Regions from separate parts of the Carboxydothermus ferrireducens DSM 11255 genome, predicted to be linked through region 1. Evidence: riboswitches for the same ligand, from Rfam matches in the RefSeq annotation. Region 1 holds a riboswitch; the other holds the start of a gene.
The links. Region 1 has a riboswitch for thiamine pyrophosphate ahead of thiS (sulfur carrier protein ThiS). Riboswitches for the same ligand answer to the same signal wherever they lie in the genome.
Positions count from the first base shown of each region.

Region 1 (7,794 bases):
AACAGATAAAACGTTGGCATGACCTTTGCTTGAGGTATTAAATGGAGGTGGTTATATGAAAAAACTTGCAGTTGTGGCTCATCCTGAAGATAACGTGGCCACAGCAGTACAAAACTTAAGTAAAAACGAGGAGGTGCTAGTGGATGTAAACGGTAAAGAATTGAGGATAAAATTAATTGATAATATTCCCTTTGGGCACAAATTTGCTCTCAAAGAAATTGAGATGGGAGCAAATGTGGTTAAGTACGGTGAGGTTATAGGGAGAGCTACAAAGTCCATCAAAGTTGGCGAACATGTTCATGTCCACAACATTGAGAGTTTGCGCGGTAGGGGTGACTGGGAGGGGGATGTAAAATGAAAATCAAAGGTTTTGTAAGGCCAGACGGTAAAGTTGGTATCCGTAATCACGTGTTAATAATTCCATCATCGGTTTGTGCTAGCGAAGTAGCTATGCGGATAGCTTCTCATGTAAATGGAGCAGTAGCTCTCGCCAACCAGCACGGCTGCTGCCAGATTGGGGCTGATCTGGAACTTGTTACAAAGACGCTTATAGGACTCGGTAAGAATCCAAATGTAGCAGCTGTTCTTGTTGTAGGTTTAGGCTGTGAAGGGGTTCCCACTGAGAAGGTTGCTCACGAAATATCAAAAACTGGAAAAAAAGTTGAATATATAATTATACAAGATTGTGGGGGAACTTTAAAAGCTGAGGAGATTGGTACAAGACTGGCAAGGCAAATGGCCCAGGAAGTTTCTTTGCTTAAAAGAGAAGAAGTAGATATCACAAATTTAATATTGGCGGTTGAATGTGGAGGATCTGATACAACCTCTGGGCTCGCATCAAATCCGGTAGCAGGTTATGTTTCAGATAAGCTAATCGAGCTTGGTGGCACCTCAATGTTTTCGGAAACTACAGAAATAATTGGTGCCGAACACTTACTTGCTAAACGCGCAGTTTCCAAGGAAGTAGCTCAAAAGCTTCTAGAAATAGTTAGAAGGTGTGAGGAAAAAGCCAAAACAATGGGAGTTGACATGCGTGGAGGACAGCCAACCCCTGGAAATATCGAAGGTGGTATAAGTACCATAGAAGAAAAATCCCTTGGATGTATATATAAGGGAGGTACTAAACCAGTACAGGGAGTCTTGGAATACGCAGAGGCACCAACAGGTAAAGGGCTTTATATTATGGATACCCCAGGACAGGATATTGAATCGATAACAGGGATGACAGCAGGTGGAGCGCAACTAGTAATCTTTACAACAGGTAGAGGAACACCAACTGGCTCACCCATAGCTCCAGTAATAAAAATTACTGCTAACCCTGATACATTTAAAAAGATGGAAGACAATATCGATTTTAATGCAAGCACGATAATTTTAGGAGATGAAACTATTCGGGAAGCAGGCGAACGGTTATTTAGTGAAATGTTAGAAGTTTGCAATGGCAAGCTTACCAAAGCCGAGGCTCTGAAACATAGAGAATTTGGAATATATAAACTTATTTCAACCTTTTAAAGATTCAATTTATATGCATAAAAGTTTATAGCAGTCCCCCCTTTTTTTAGAGGGGGACTATCACCTTAAAACATTGCAACTGCTATACTAAATGCTTTGCAGAATTTCTCGATATCTTCTGAATTAGAAATAAGCTTAAATTTCGTAAATTTTTAATTTTGGTCTAATTATAATTTATGTAAATTTTTTAGAATAATCTAATTTATTTAAACTAAAATTTTGCAAGGAGGGAGCCAAATGAAAATTAAAGCAACTTTAGAACGTGTACCTGGTGGTATGATGGTCATTCCCCTTTTTTTGGGTACATTAATTAATACACTTTTTCCAAATGCAGCAAACACATTTGGATCCTTTACAGGAGCTTTACTAACCGGCGCTTTACCAATTTTAGCAGTATTTTTTGTATGCATGGGAGCAACCATAGATTTTAAAGCGACACCTTACATTTTAAAAAAAGGTGGAGCTTTATGGATTACAAAAATATTAATTGGAGTTATCGTAGGAGTTATAGGTGCCAAATTTCTTGGAGAAGGAATGATAAAAAGTGGTCCGTTTGTCGGACTTTCGGTTTTAGCTCTTGTAGCATCGATGAATGATACAAATGGTGGCTTATATATGGCCTTAATGGGACAATTTGGCAAAAAAGAAGACGTAGCAGCTTATTCTGTTATGAGCTTAGAATCTGGGCCGTTTTTTACAATGGTGACATTAGGAGTGGCAGGACTTTCAGCATTTCCATGGCAAATGCTTGTTGGAGCAATACTTCCTCTTATAATTGGTATGATTTTGGGTAATTTAGATAAAGAACTGAGGGAATTTTTAGGTAGAGCAGTACCAGTATTAATACCGTTTTTTGCTTTTGGGCTTGGAGCCAAAATGAATTTGCTTGATGTATGGAAGGCTGGACTTGTAGGTATCTTGGTGGGCGTTGCTGTAGTAGTTATTACAGGAACGGCGTTATTTATTGCTGATCGGTTAACAGGTGGTAACGGAATAGCCGGGTTAGCGGCTGCATCCACTGCAGGAAATGCTGCAGCAGTCCCAGCTGTAGTTGCATCAGCAAACCATGCCTATGCTCCAGTTGCACCAGCGGCTACAGCAATAGTAGCTTCGTCAGTTATTGTTACTGCATTTTTGGTTCCAATTATAACCGCTTGGTGGGCAAAACGTATCGGTGTTGTAAATAACAATGCCGCATAAAATTTTGAATAAAAGCATTATATCTGAATCTTACATTAGGATAAATGTTATAGGGGTCAAGGGTAAGCAAGTTTCAAAATGTGTGGTTCCTTGACCCCTAAAATTCTAAAATGTTATATGTACTGCAATTTTTACTTTTCTCTAAAAAATGAAAAAATATAAAAACTGATAAAGAAAACTAGAGAAAAAAGGAAGTGGTATAATGTGAAACAAATTGCTATTATTGCCGATGATTTAACTGGGGCCTCAGATACCGGTGTTCAATTTACCCAAAAAGGACTAGAAACCTTGGTTATCTTTGATGCAAAAAACTTTTTTGAAGATGCTAAAAATGTGAATGTAGTTGTTATTGATACTGACAGCCGTTCTCTTACTTCTTCTGCTGCTTATCAAAAAATAAAAGAAGTTTCTCAAGTATTAAAACCTAAAGGATACAAGCTAATTTATAAAAAAATAGATTCTACACTTCGTGGAAATATTGGTGCAGAAATAGATGCCATAATGGATGTTATTACTTTTGATTTTGCAGCTATAGTGCCGGCTTATCCTAAAATGGGCCGAACCACAATTGAAGGGCAACATTTTTTACATGGAGTTCCGATTGATAAAACTGAAATCGCAAATGATCCTATATGCCCTGTCAAAGATTCCAATATAGTATCTTTATTATCGAGTCAATCAAAAAGAAATATTGGCTTAGTTAACCTGCAAACAATACGATCAGGGATTGAAAATATAAAAGCCAAAGTTGATAATTTATTAAAAAAAGATGTCCAGCTAATAGTATTCGATTCTAAAACAAGTCAAGACTTAAAAATCGTAACCGAATATCTTTCTTCAAGCAACTATCAAATTCTTTGGGTTGGTTCAGCTGGGCTAGCAGAGTCTTTACTAGATGCACTTGAGTTTACCTTTAATGACATATCGCAATTTAAATTACTTTCAACAGAAAATCCGGTATTGCTTGTTATTGGAAGCATTTCAAAAATAACTCAGCAACAGCTTTCAATTATACTTAAACAACCTAACGTAACTTCGGTAAAACTGGACCCATTAAATGTTTTAAAAGATGAACAATATAATAATGAAATTTCTCGTTGCCTCGTTGAAATAAAATTAGCATTAAAAAAAGGATTTGATGTGGCTTTTCATGTCAATTCGTCACCTGAAATTGTGCAAAAGACACAAGAAATAGGAAAACTTCTTAATATTCCGCAAAACCAAATATCGAATAGAATTGCAGATGCTCTTGGCATCATTTCAAGCCAAGTTATTAAGGAAATTCCTTTGCAAGGACTTATTTTAACAGGAGGAGATACAGCAAAATCAGTATGCAAACACCTTGGAGTTAGAGGTTTGAAGTTGATTAAAGAACTAGAACCAGGGGTCCCAATAAGCCAACTTATTGGCTTTGGTAATTTGTTGGCAATTACGAAAGCCGGTGCTTTTGGAACAGAAAGAACTCTTATTAATGCAGTACACTTTTTGAAAGGAGATAGGTGATATGTCAAGACCGGTAATCGGAATTACTATGGGAGATGCAGCAGGAGTAGGGCCAGAGATAATAATGAAGGCGCTACGCGATCCTGAAATTTATGCAATCTGTAAACCATTGGTTATAGGCGATGCAAAGATACTGCAACGGGCTGAAACTTTTATCCATACTGGACTTCATATTAAACCGATTCAGAATATCGATGAAGCAGAATTTAAATTTGGGATAGTTGAGTGTTTGGATCTTAATTTACTTCCTCCTGATATTCCCTTTGGACAAGTTTCAGCAAAAGCTGGAGATGCAGCTTTTCGCTATTTAGAAAAAGCTATTGAACTAGCAAAAGAAGGTAAGATTGATGCTATTTGTACAGCACCCCTAAATAAAGAAGCACTGCATAAAGCAGGTCATATGTATCCTGGCCATACTGAGATATTGGCAGAGCTAACAAACACAAAAGATTTTGCAATGATCCTATCTGCACCCAAATTAAAAGTCATACACGTAACAACACATGTGGGATTAAAAGATGCTATAGATATGATTAACCCGAATCGTGTATACAAAGTTATAAAACTTGCTCATGATATCTTAAAAAAAGCTGGTTATTCGAATCCCAGAATTGCGGTTTGTGGAATAAACCCGCATGCTGGCGAAAATGGATTATTTGGCTACAGAGAAGAAGAAGAAAAAATTATCCCAGCGATTAAAAAAGCTCAACAAGAAGGAATAAATGCGATTGGTCCTTTGCCAGCAGATACGGTATTTTACAGAGCTATCAGAGGCGATTTTGATATTGCTGTTGCTATGTACCATGATCAAGGCCATGCCCCTGTCAAAGTATTGGGGTTAGAAGTTGGGGTGAATATTACTGCAGGCCTTCCTTTTGTCAGGACAAGTGTTGACCATGGCACCGCCTTTGACATTGCTGGAAAAGGAATTGCAAATGAATTAAGTATGAAAGAAGCAATCCGCCAAGCTGTTGAATTGACTTCCAAAAAAATTTAGATAAAAATTAATATCAATTTACCAATCTCCATCGAAAAGGACATTTCGCTAAAACAATGATATTGGCTCTTCGCTAAGTAGTATGGGTAAATGTCTCTAATGATTGTATTAGCATTAGGACTAAAAATCTATTGGATTGTCACAAAAAGTGAAATTTAACTTGAAATGATTAACAAAAGTTGTTAAAATTAAAAAAAACTAAATATGGTTTAGGGGAGCTGAGGGGGTAAGCTCGGCTGAGAGTAGGCACCGAAAACCCTGTGCCTTGACCCTTGGAACCTGCTCCGGGTAATGCCGGCGAAGGGAAAAAGACGACGTTAAAGCCTTTAATGCTAATTACAACCGGCATTAAAGGCTTTTTTATTTAAAGTATTTAAATGGCATCATAAGAAAACCGCCGGCGAAATGGCGGTTTTTTATTTGGTGTTGAAGAAAGGGGGGAGTTCATGCTTAAGGTCAATGACAAAGAGCTGAAATTTACGGGAAGTATTAAAGAATTACTTGATTACTTAAAACTCAACCAATCTTCATGTGCTGTTTTGGTAAATGGTGAAATTATCAAGAGGGAAAGCTGGGAAGAGTACCTGCTCAAAAATGATGATTATGTGGAGATTGTTAGTTTTGTGGGTGGGGGTTAATAGTTAAAAATTTACCAGGGAAGGTGATTACATGTTTACTATTGGCGGTAGAACGTTAAAATCAAGGCTTTTTGTTGGCACAGGTAAGTTACCGGATTATGCTTTAATTTCCAGGATGTATTATGAAGCAAAGGTTGAGGTTTTTACTGTGGCTGTTCGCAGAATTGGTCTCAATACAAAACATGAAAAAAGTGTTTTAGAGTTTATTCCCAAAGAGGCAGTAATTATGGTAAACACTTCGGGGGCAACAAACTATAAGGAAGCTATCAAAATTGCTCAAATTGGCAGAGAGTTGACTTCTTCTGACTGGGTTAAGGTTGAAATTGAAAAAGATACGAAATACTTATTTCCAGATAACTATGAGACCCTCAAGGCGTGTGAGATTCTGGTGAAAGAAGGATTTAAAGTTTTTCCTTACATTTACCCTGATTTAAACATCGCTAAAGAGCTTGAACAGATTGGTGTTACGGCGGTAATGCCCCTTGCAGCACCTATCGGAACAAACAAAGGGATTGGTTGTGAAGTTTTATTAAAGCCAATAATTGCTGAAGTTGAGATACCTGTAATAATCGATGCTGGAATTGGCCGACCGTCTCATGCTGCACAAGCAATGGAACTTGGGGCTGATGCAGTTTTAATCAATACTGCCATTGCTACGGCAAAAGATCCTTTGGTAATGACCCTGGCTTTTTCCAAAGCAGTTGAAGCGGGAAGGCTTGCTTATGAGATTGGACTATTAAAAGAGTACGAATATGCTCAGGCATCGTCTCCTCTTGAAGATTTTATAAAGGGATAAAGAGTTTGATTTAAAAAGGTTAGAAGGTGTTAGCTGTGCTTGATTATTTACAAAAATGTTTTGAACTTTATTTTAGGTATGAGCAATATGTTCCTTCCTTTTCTGAAGCTTTGGATATTTTAGCAAAAGACTATTTGGATAAAATTGACTTAGTCAAGCTTTTAAATGTTGAGGATGAAGAAATAATAAAACTTATGGCAAAAAAAGCCAAAAGAATTACGGAACTTAATTTTGGAAAAGTTATTTTATTGTATGCTCCATTGTATATAGCTAACTTTTGTGAAAATGGGTGTGTTTACTGTGGTTTTTCCAAACTAAGAAAATACCCACGGGAAAAACTTAGTTTAGAGCAAATGGAAGAAGAAATGCAGCAGATAAAAAGTGAGGGAATTGACTCTATTTTACTTTTAACCGGTGAGGACAGGAAAAATTCGCCTTTTGCCTATATAAAAAATGCCTGTAAGCTTGCCACTAAATATTTTTCAGAGGTTTCAATCGAAGTTTATCCCCTTTCCAAAGAAGAGTACGAAGAATTAGCAAGAATTGGGGTTATAGGTATTACCATTTATCAAGAAACGTATATAAAGAAAGATTATGAAAAGCTGCATCTTTTTGGTCCAAAAAAAGATTATGAATTTAGGCTTTATACTCCGGAAAGAGCATTAAAAGCGGGGTTTAAAGCGGCAAGTATAGGACCGCTTTTAGGATTATCTTTGCCCAAACTGGATGTGTATTCGGCAATTTTACATGCTGACTATTTAATGAAAAAGTATCCTCAAGCGGAGATTGCGATTTCTTTTCCAAGATTAAGGGCTGCCAATACGGCATTTAAGGCCAAACATGTGGTATCCGATAAAGAGTTTATTAAGTTTTTGCTTGTGGCCAGACTCTATTTGCCCCGGATTGGTATTAATCTTTCGACGCGGGAGAGGCCAAGCTTACGAGATGCTCTTCTGGACATTTGCATTACAAAGATGTCAGCCGGTTCCAAAACAACTGTCGGAGGGTATTTTAGCAAAAAGGAGGATTCCCAAGGGCAGTTTGAAGTTGAAGATCGAAGAATGGTAGCTGAGATAATTGAGGTTATAAGAAAAAAAGGGTTGAGGCCAGAGTTTACAAATTGGATAAGAGGTGTAAGGCCTTATGAA
Region 1 is NZ_ATYG01000026.1:23,091-30,884, reverse strand. It holds gene CARFE_RS0110230 (UxaA family hydrolase) at 56-358, shown strand; gene CARFE_RS0110225 (UxaA family hydrolase) at 355-1,512, shown strand; gene CARFE_RS0110220 (2-keto-3-deoxygluconate permease) at 1,750-2,712, shown strand; gene CARFE_RS0110215 (four-carbon acid sugar kinase family protein) at 2,917-4,215, shown strand; gene pdxA (4-hydroxythreonine-4-phosphate dehydrogenase PdxA) at 4,217-5,212, shown strand; TPP riboswitch at 5,414-5,535, shown strand; gene thiS (sulfur carrier protein ThiS) at 5,659-5,850, shown strand; gene CARFE_RS0110200 (thiazole synthase) at 5,882-6,646, shown strand; gene thiH (2-iminoacetate synthase ThiH) at 6,682-7,794, shown strand, end outside; gene thiF (sulfur carrier protein ThiS adenylyltransferase ThiF) at 7,790-7,794, shown strand, end outside.

Region 2 (7,794 bases), on a different contig from region 1:
AATGCCGATGTATACTTTAGGCTACGACTTTATCCCGCCGGGCATCCATGCGGGAGGACTTCGGTACCACGGCGATTCACCTTTGGTAAGCCTTCTTTACAAAAATAAAATTATTTCTGCTAAAGCTTATCCCCAGTTAAAGGTATTTGAAGCTGGAGTAACCTTTGCCCGTACCGAAGGCATCATCCCGGCACCGGAATCTTCCCACGCTATCGCCGCAGCTATTGATGAAGCAATTAAATGCCGGGAAGAAGGTGTTGCCAAAACTATTGTCTTTAATTTAAGCGGGCACGGCTATTTTGACTTGTCCGCGTATGAAGCATATTTTGCTGGCAAACTTAAAGATTGAGGAAAAATCCCCGGTAAAAACCGGGGATTATTATTTAATGACCGGCTGGCCTCTTTTTATTTCTCCATGCTTAACCTCCACACTTTTTAGTTTCCTTCCCGTAAATACCGCTTCAGCAATAACAGTTTTTGCAGTCTCTTTATTACTACTGGAAGTAAATATAAAGTTACCCAGGCTGTAAAAGATTGGTCTGCCTTTATAAATTTCATACCTTTGCACTACATGCGGGTGATGGCCCATCACCACATCGGCTCCCGCTTCAACTAATTTATGGGCAAGTTTTATTTCAGGCGGATTTGGGGTTAAATCCCTCTCCACTCCCCAGTGAACGCTTACCACTAAAAGATCGTATTTAGCATCATTTTCGCAGATTAACTTTAAGATTTTACCAACATTCGGCTCATAAATAGACCAGATTCCCGTTTTTTTGGGGCTTGCCACGCAGGTTGTTGAAGGGATAACCCGGGAAAAAGCAAGAAAACCAATTTTATATCCCTGCCAGGGGATTTCCGTAATATAAACATCCCTTCCTGCCCCTGAGTAGTAAATCCCTTCTTGACGTAAGTAGCCAAGGGTATCATAAAGACTTATCAGCCCATAATCCGCAGAGTGGTTATTGGCAACCGAAACCGCCGTAACTCCTGCCTTTTTCATAGCCTTTAAAAATTCCGGTCGACCCCGAAAAGTGTATTTTTTCCTTTCGGGCTTTCCCCGAAGAGAAATACAGCTTTCTAAATTGGCAAAAACAAGCTTACCCTGAAAATACTTTTTAACCTTCTGCCAGGGATAATCATAGCCGTATTTTTGGTAGTAATAATTTAAGTTGCCGCCGGCTAAGACATCACCCAAAAAGACAAGTTTAATTTCCTTTGCCGGAGAAGCTGCACTGGCAAAAGCTTTAGTTAAGGTAATTGCCAGTAAAAATGTTAAAAAAATAATTTTTAACCTGCTCAAATATCTTCCACCTCATAATTAAAAATGCTGAAAACCCCTATCCTGCAAGACTACCCCATCTTCAGCTTTTACCCTTCCCCGCTCGTCATATCCCGTAACCATACCAATTTTAAACAGCGGTAAGTCCAGTTTAAAAAGCTCTTCCTCCTTTTCGGCAGGCACGGTAAACAAAAGTTCGTAATCTTCGCCGCCGTGTAAAGCCAAATCCAAAGGTTTTAAGGTAAATTGCTGGCAGAATGTTAAAAGAGCATAAGACAAAGGTATTTTTTCCCGGTTAATCGTAATTTCAACCCCGGAAGCCCGTGCTATTTCCTGAAGTTTTTTCACAAGACCGTCACTTAAATCATTGGTAGAAGTAGCAAATTTTTCCCGGCAGAGAAGCTGGCCTAATTCCAATCTGGGTTCGGGTTCCAGGTGCCGGGATATCAGATATTTTTCCACTTCTTCCGGCAATAAACCCAATTTTTCCTTTAAAAGCAAATAAAGTCCTGCCGCGCTATCTCCGAGATAACCGGAGACATATACCCCATCCCCGGGTTTTGCTCCGCTTCGGGTTAAAACTCCTTTTTCTAAGGCTTCCCCCAGTACCGTAACCGCCACCATTATTTCGCTGCCAGCTCCGGTAGTATCGCCACCAATTAAAGTAACCCCATACTCTTTAGCCATACTTTTTAATCCCTGGTAAAAGCCTTCAACAAAATTAACTTCAGTGGTTTTGGGCAAAGCCAGGCTCACCAGACAAAAGCGAGGTATGCCGCCCATTGCCGCAATGTCGCTTAAATTTACCGCTAAAGCCTTTTTCCCCAATATTTCCGGCTTCGTGTAACTTCGCTTAAAATGGATGTTTTCCACCAGTAAATCAGTGGTAACAAGGAGCTTTCCCTTAATTTCAACTACCGCTGCATCATCCCCGATTCCCAAAATAACCCCGGGGGATACTTCAGTAGCTTTCTGGGCAATAGCTATAACCCCTTCTTCCCCAATCTTCGTTATTTCCATTTTCTCACCGTAGCGCTTGAACTTTTTCCGAAGTTAACTCCAAAAACTCTTCTTTAGTTAAATTATAAAGAGAATCTATAAAATTTACCAGAAAACTTCCGGGGCCGGCACTTATTTTCCGGGCTTTTTCGGAAGCCGCTCCGTAAAAAGCTAAAGCCGCTAAGGCCGCAAGAGCCGGTTCATCAGTTACCCCAACAAAAGCACCAATTAAAGAGGTGAGAGCACACCCGGTTCCGGTCACTTTTTGAAGCATTATATCCCCGGTACGGTTTAAATACAATTCTCCTTCAGCAATAACGTAATCTACCGGCCCAGTTGCCACCACAACAGTTTTGTAGCGTTTAGCCACTTCCGTAAGATTTTCGGCTGCAAAATCGGACGCCTGGCTGTCCACCCCTTTTACCTGACCGGAGTTTCCCCTCAAAAAACTTATCTCTCCGTAATTACCCCGAACCAAGGTAAAATTGCCGGTAGCTAACAGTTCAAATACCGTATCATTACGATAATTGGTTGCTCCCAAACCCACCGGGTCTAACAGCAAAGGCTTTTGATATTTATTGGCCAAATAAACTGCTTTCTTAAAATACTCAACCTGACGGGAGTGAAGGGTTCCGATATTTATGACTACTGCATTAGCAATTTTGACCAATTCATCAGCTTCTTCTATCCCCTTCGACATAATCGGCGAAGCCCCGGCCGCTAAAAGTACGTTTGCGGTAAAATTAGTCACCACATTATTGGTTAAATTTACCACCAGAGGAGATAAGTCCCGGACCTTCTCCCGGATTTCCCATAGGGTGTTAAGCATTTTTTCCGCCCCTTTCATTCATAATTTTCATGGCACAAAGTTCCCCGCACATGGAACAGCTCTTTATGTCTTGAGAGCCGCGCTCTATTCGCATTTTCCTGGCCCGCTCGGGATTTATTGCCAGTTCAAACTGCCGTTCCCAGTTTAACTCTTTTCGGGCTACACTCATTTCATAATCCCGGTTCCAGGCTTCCCGGTTCCCCCGGGCCAAATCGGCTGCATGGGCCGCAATTTTTAAGGCAATTACCCCTTCTTCTACATCTTCCACCGTGGGCAATCCTAAATGTTCCGCTGGAGTAACGTAGCAGAGGAAATCCGCCCCAAAGTACGCAGCCCAGGCGCCACCAATCGCCGCAGTAATATGGTCGTATCCCGGAGCAATGTCGGTAACCAGTGGCCCTAATACATAAAAGGGAGCATTGGCGCAAAGCCGCTTCATAAGCTTTACGTTCATTTCAATTTGATTGATGGGCACATGCCCGGGGCCTTCCACCATAACCTGGACGCCTTGATTTTGGGCGTACTTAACCAGTTCGCCGAGCTTCATTAATTCCATAATTTGCAGCTGGTCAGTAGCATCCGCAATACTTCCCGGTCTTAAACCGTCCCCCAGGCTTAAGGTAACGTCGTATTTCCGGCAAATAGCTAAAAGCCGGTCGAACTGTTCATACAAAGGATTTTCTCTTCCGTTTTTCTCCATCCAGGCAATGGTTAGTGAGCCTCCCCGGCTTACCACCTCCGTTACCCTGGGAAAACGGTCAAGAACCTTAAGGATTTCCCGGGTCACCCCCACATGCACCGTCATAAAGTCTACGCCGTCAGTTGCCTGTCTTTCGATAACGTCAAACAGCAGTTCCGGATCCAAACGACTTATATCACCGTATTTATTTAGCGTTTCAGCCGCCGCCTGGTATAAAGGTACGGTCCCTACCGGCACCGAACTTTCTTTGATAATCGCCCTTCGAATTTCATCAAGATTTCCGCCGGTACTTAAGTCCATTATTGCATCGGCTCCCGCTTTAATAGCCACCTTTACTTTTTTTAGTTCATCTTCGTAAAAACAGCGATTTTCCGAAGTCCCAAGGTTAGCATTTACTTTTACTTTAAGCCCCGCTCCAATACCTTTGGGATGCAAATTCCGGTGATTAACATTAGCAGGTATTACCACTTCCCCCAGAGCTACCTTTTGCCGGATTTCTTCCGGCGATTTTCCTTCCTCCGCCGCCACTACTTCCATTTCCCTGGTAATAACTCCCTCTTTTGCTTTTAAAAGCTGAGTCATTATCGCTCACTCCCTTGCTTTAATTATTGTTTCCCGTAGTTCATAAACTGCCCGCGCCGGACTTTCCGCTCCAAATACAGCCGAAATTACCGCAATCCCATCGGCCCCGGCACGAATAACCTCAAAAACCTTTTCCCGATCAATACCCCCAATAGCTATTACCGGGGTATTGGGAAACTCCTCTTTAAGCTTCTGAATCACTTCTACCCCGCAGGGCGGTGCGGCATCTTCCTTGGTGGTTGTAGGAAAAATTGGCCCAAGCCCAAGATAATCGGCTCCCGCCTTTATTCCTAAAACCCCTTCTTCATAATTGGTAGCCGAAAGCCCGACAATTTTTCCGGGAAAATGCTTTCTTGCCACCTCCAGGGGTAAATCCTCCTGTCCCAGATGTACCCCATCGGCATTTAAAGCAATTCCCAGGTCCAGCCGGTCGTTTACAAAAAACGAAACCCCATATTTTGCACAAAGCTCTTTCAGCCTTAGCCCCTCCCGGTACATTTCGGCTCCCTTTTTTCCTTTTGCCCGGTACTGGAAAGCCGTCACTCCATTTTTCAGGCAATCTTCGACAACCCTCCAGAACTTTTCTTCGTTAAGGTAAGCATCATCGGTAAGTACGTATAAGGTTAAATCCACCGAAGGCTTAATCAAGGTTAAAACTTCTTTTTCCAGCTCATAAAGTAAAAACCTTGCTTTTTTGGCATTAAGGACAATCGCAGCATCTAACAGCTTCCCAAATTCTTCTAAAACCCTCAGGCTTTCCTGGGCTCTTTTGGCGTTGGCTAACACCACCTCCCGCAAATTATTCCTGGCCATCTCCTCTGAGCTTAGTTCCTGTCCCGGGTCGTTTTGAGCATCCCGATACCACAAGGGATTTCCAGCAAGACTTTTTTCTATTTCTTTGATAAAATGTCGCAAATGTTTAAATTCCTCAAATAATTTTCTGCTCACCAAACCAAAGCGAGCTACTTCCTCCAGCACCCGGATTCCTTCCCGGGCCCGGTTTAAATTAACATCAATAATCCGGTAAATTTCCATCAAATACCTCCCCGAAAAAAATAAACCCCTTCCAGAAGATGGAAGAGGTTGGTGGTAACTTATCATTATTTCCTCTCCCTCCGCTGGCATTACCCAGAGCAGGTTCAAAGGGTAGACTTCTTCATCGCGAAGCCTTCTCAGCCGGGCTCATCCGGCACCCCTGAGGTTTTTTGTTATTTTTAATTTATCTAAATAACTATAAATTGTCAAGATAATCTAACAGACCACCATTTTTCTGACCAATAAAAAGCAGATTTTAGCATTTCAACTCTGCATTTTAACATTTAACCCTTTTTTTACCTCAAACCGATTCTCCTTATTTAAAATTATAAAAAAAACTCCAGGGGGGATCTGGATGACAGAATTAACCGAAGAGTTAAAAATGATTAAAGAAAGTAAGATTTTTTATCCCAATCCGGAAAAAGTAAAAAAATCGGTAGCGGGCAGTATTGAAAAATTCAACGAACTTTTAAAACTATCCTGGGATAACCCGGAAAAGTTCTGGGATGATGTGGCGCGTGAACTGTGGTGGCTTCATCCCTGGGAAAAAACTTTTGAAGGAAGTCTTCCTGATTTTCGCTACTTTATTGGTGGTATTACCAATCCAGCTTACAACATGCTGGATCGCCACCTGGAAAAAGGAGCAGACAATAAACTGGCGCTTATCTGGGAAGGTGAAAATTATGAAACAAAATTTTACACCTACCGCATGCTCTGGGCCGAAGTTAACCGTTTTGCCAACGTCTTAAAAAGCTTTGGCCTCAAAAAAGGCGACCGGGTGGCCATTTATCTTCCCAACCTGGCCGAAACGGTCATTGCCGTTTTAGCCTGCTACCGCACCGGCATTATTTTCAATACCGTTTTTTCCGGTTTTTCCGAACAGGCCTTACGGGACCGGCTCATTCATTATGAGCCGCAGGTCTTAGTTACCGCCGATGGTGGCTATCGCCGGGGTAAAGAAATACCCTTAAAACCCAAAGCTGATCAGGCTATCGAAGGAATCAGCAGTATCCAGAAAGTGGTGGTAGTTAAAAGAACCAACACACCGGTTAAGATGGTTCCGGGCAGGGATTACTGGTGGGATGAATTAATGCAAAAAGCCCCAATAGACTGTCCACCGGAACCCATCGAAGCTAACGAACAGGGTCTGGTATTTTATACCAGCGGCACTACCGGAAAACCCAAAGGTGTGGTTCATTCCGGTGTGGCCTTTACGGTAAACAATTACATTTACGCCAAATATCACTTAGACCTGCACCCCGAAGATATTTTATGGTGCACGGCGGACATCGGCTGGCTTACAATGCATATCTGGGGTATTGTCGGCGCCCTCACCAACGGTATTACTACCATTTTTTACGAAGGAGCTATCGACTACCCTAAACCCGATCGTTTTTATCAGATAATCCATAAATACCGGGTAAATAAATTATTTACCGCACCAACTGCCGTACGAATGCTAATGCGTTACGGCGAACAGTATATGGAACCCTACGACCTTTCCTGCCTGGATGTGATTTGCACGGTGGGAGAACCGCTCAATCCCGAAGCCTGGTACTGGATGTATAAAAATTTAGGTAAAGAAAAAATTTACATTAACAATACCTGGGGACAAACGGAAACGGCGGGCACCCCTCTGGCCGGTGCAGCCTGGATTACCCCGATGAAGCCGGGATCCTGCGGTATTCAGTTTTTAGGGGCAAAGTTAGAAGTGGTTGACGAAGAAGGAAATCCGGTACCTCCGGAAACTCCCGGTAATTTAATTATGACAAGACCAATTCCTATGCTGGTACGTACCCTCTGGAAGGAACACGATCTTTATCTTAGAAGCTATTTCAGTCGGGTACCGGGAGCTTATTTCACCAATGATGGTGCAGTAAAGGATAAGGATGGCCACTTTTGGGTTACCGGTCGTATCGATGATGTAATTAACGTTGCCGGTCACCGCCTCAGTACCATGGAAATGGAAAGTGCCATCATTGAAGTGGAAGGAGTTGCCGAAGTGGCAGTGGTAGGTGCTCCCGATGAAATCAAGGGTTTAGTTCCGATTGCCTTTGTAACTTTGCGTCAAGGCTACGAAGCTACTCCCCAATTAGAAGAAAAGATTCGAAAAATAGTTGTGGAGAAAATCGGAAAGATCGCCGAACCGGCCAAAATCTACTTTACACCGGTTATGCCCAAGACTGCCAGCGGTAAAATTATGCGCCGTTTATTAAAAGAGCTTGTAACCAAGGGTGAAGTTAAAGGCGATGTTACCAGTCTGGAGGATGTAACTACTTTAGAAAAAATTAAGGAAATTATTAGCGGGCGGTAAAATACCGCCCTTTTTTAGCAGGAAGGGGTGACATCCATGCAAATAAAGCAAAT
Region 2 is NZ_ATYG01000001.1:243,821-251,614, reverse strand. It holds gene CARFE_RS0101345 (TrpB-like pyridoxal phosphate-dependent enzyme) at 1-349, shown strand, start outside; gene CARFE_RS13850 (CapA family protein) at 380-1,303, opposite strand; gene thiL (thiamine-phosphate kinase) at 1,322-2,302, opposite strand; gene thiM (hydroxyethylthiazole kinase) at 2,307-3,110, opposite strand; gene thiC (phosphomethylpyrimidine synthase ThiC) at 3,103-4,392, opposite strand; gene CARFE_RS0101320 (thiamine phosphate synthase) at 4,399-5,427, opposite strand; TPP riboswitch at 5,486-5,599, opposite strand; gene acs (acetate--CoA ligase) at 5,783-7,741, shown strand; gene CARFE_RS13845 (sigma 54-interacting transcriptional regulator) at 7,778-7,794, shown strand, end outside.
Region 2: linked by a shared signal. The riboswitch ahead of CARFE_RS0101320 (thiamine phosphate synthase) and the one ahead of thiS (sulfur carrier protein ThiS) in region 1 are both predicted to bind thiamine pyrophosphate.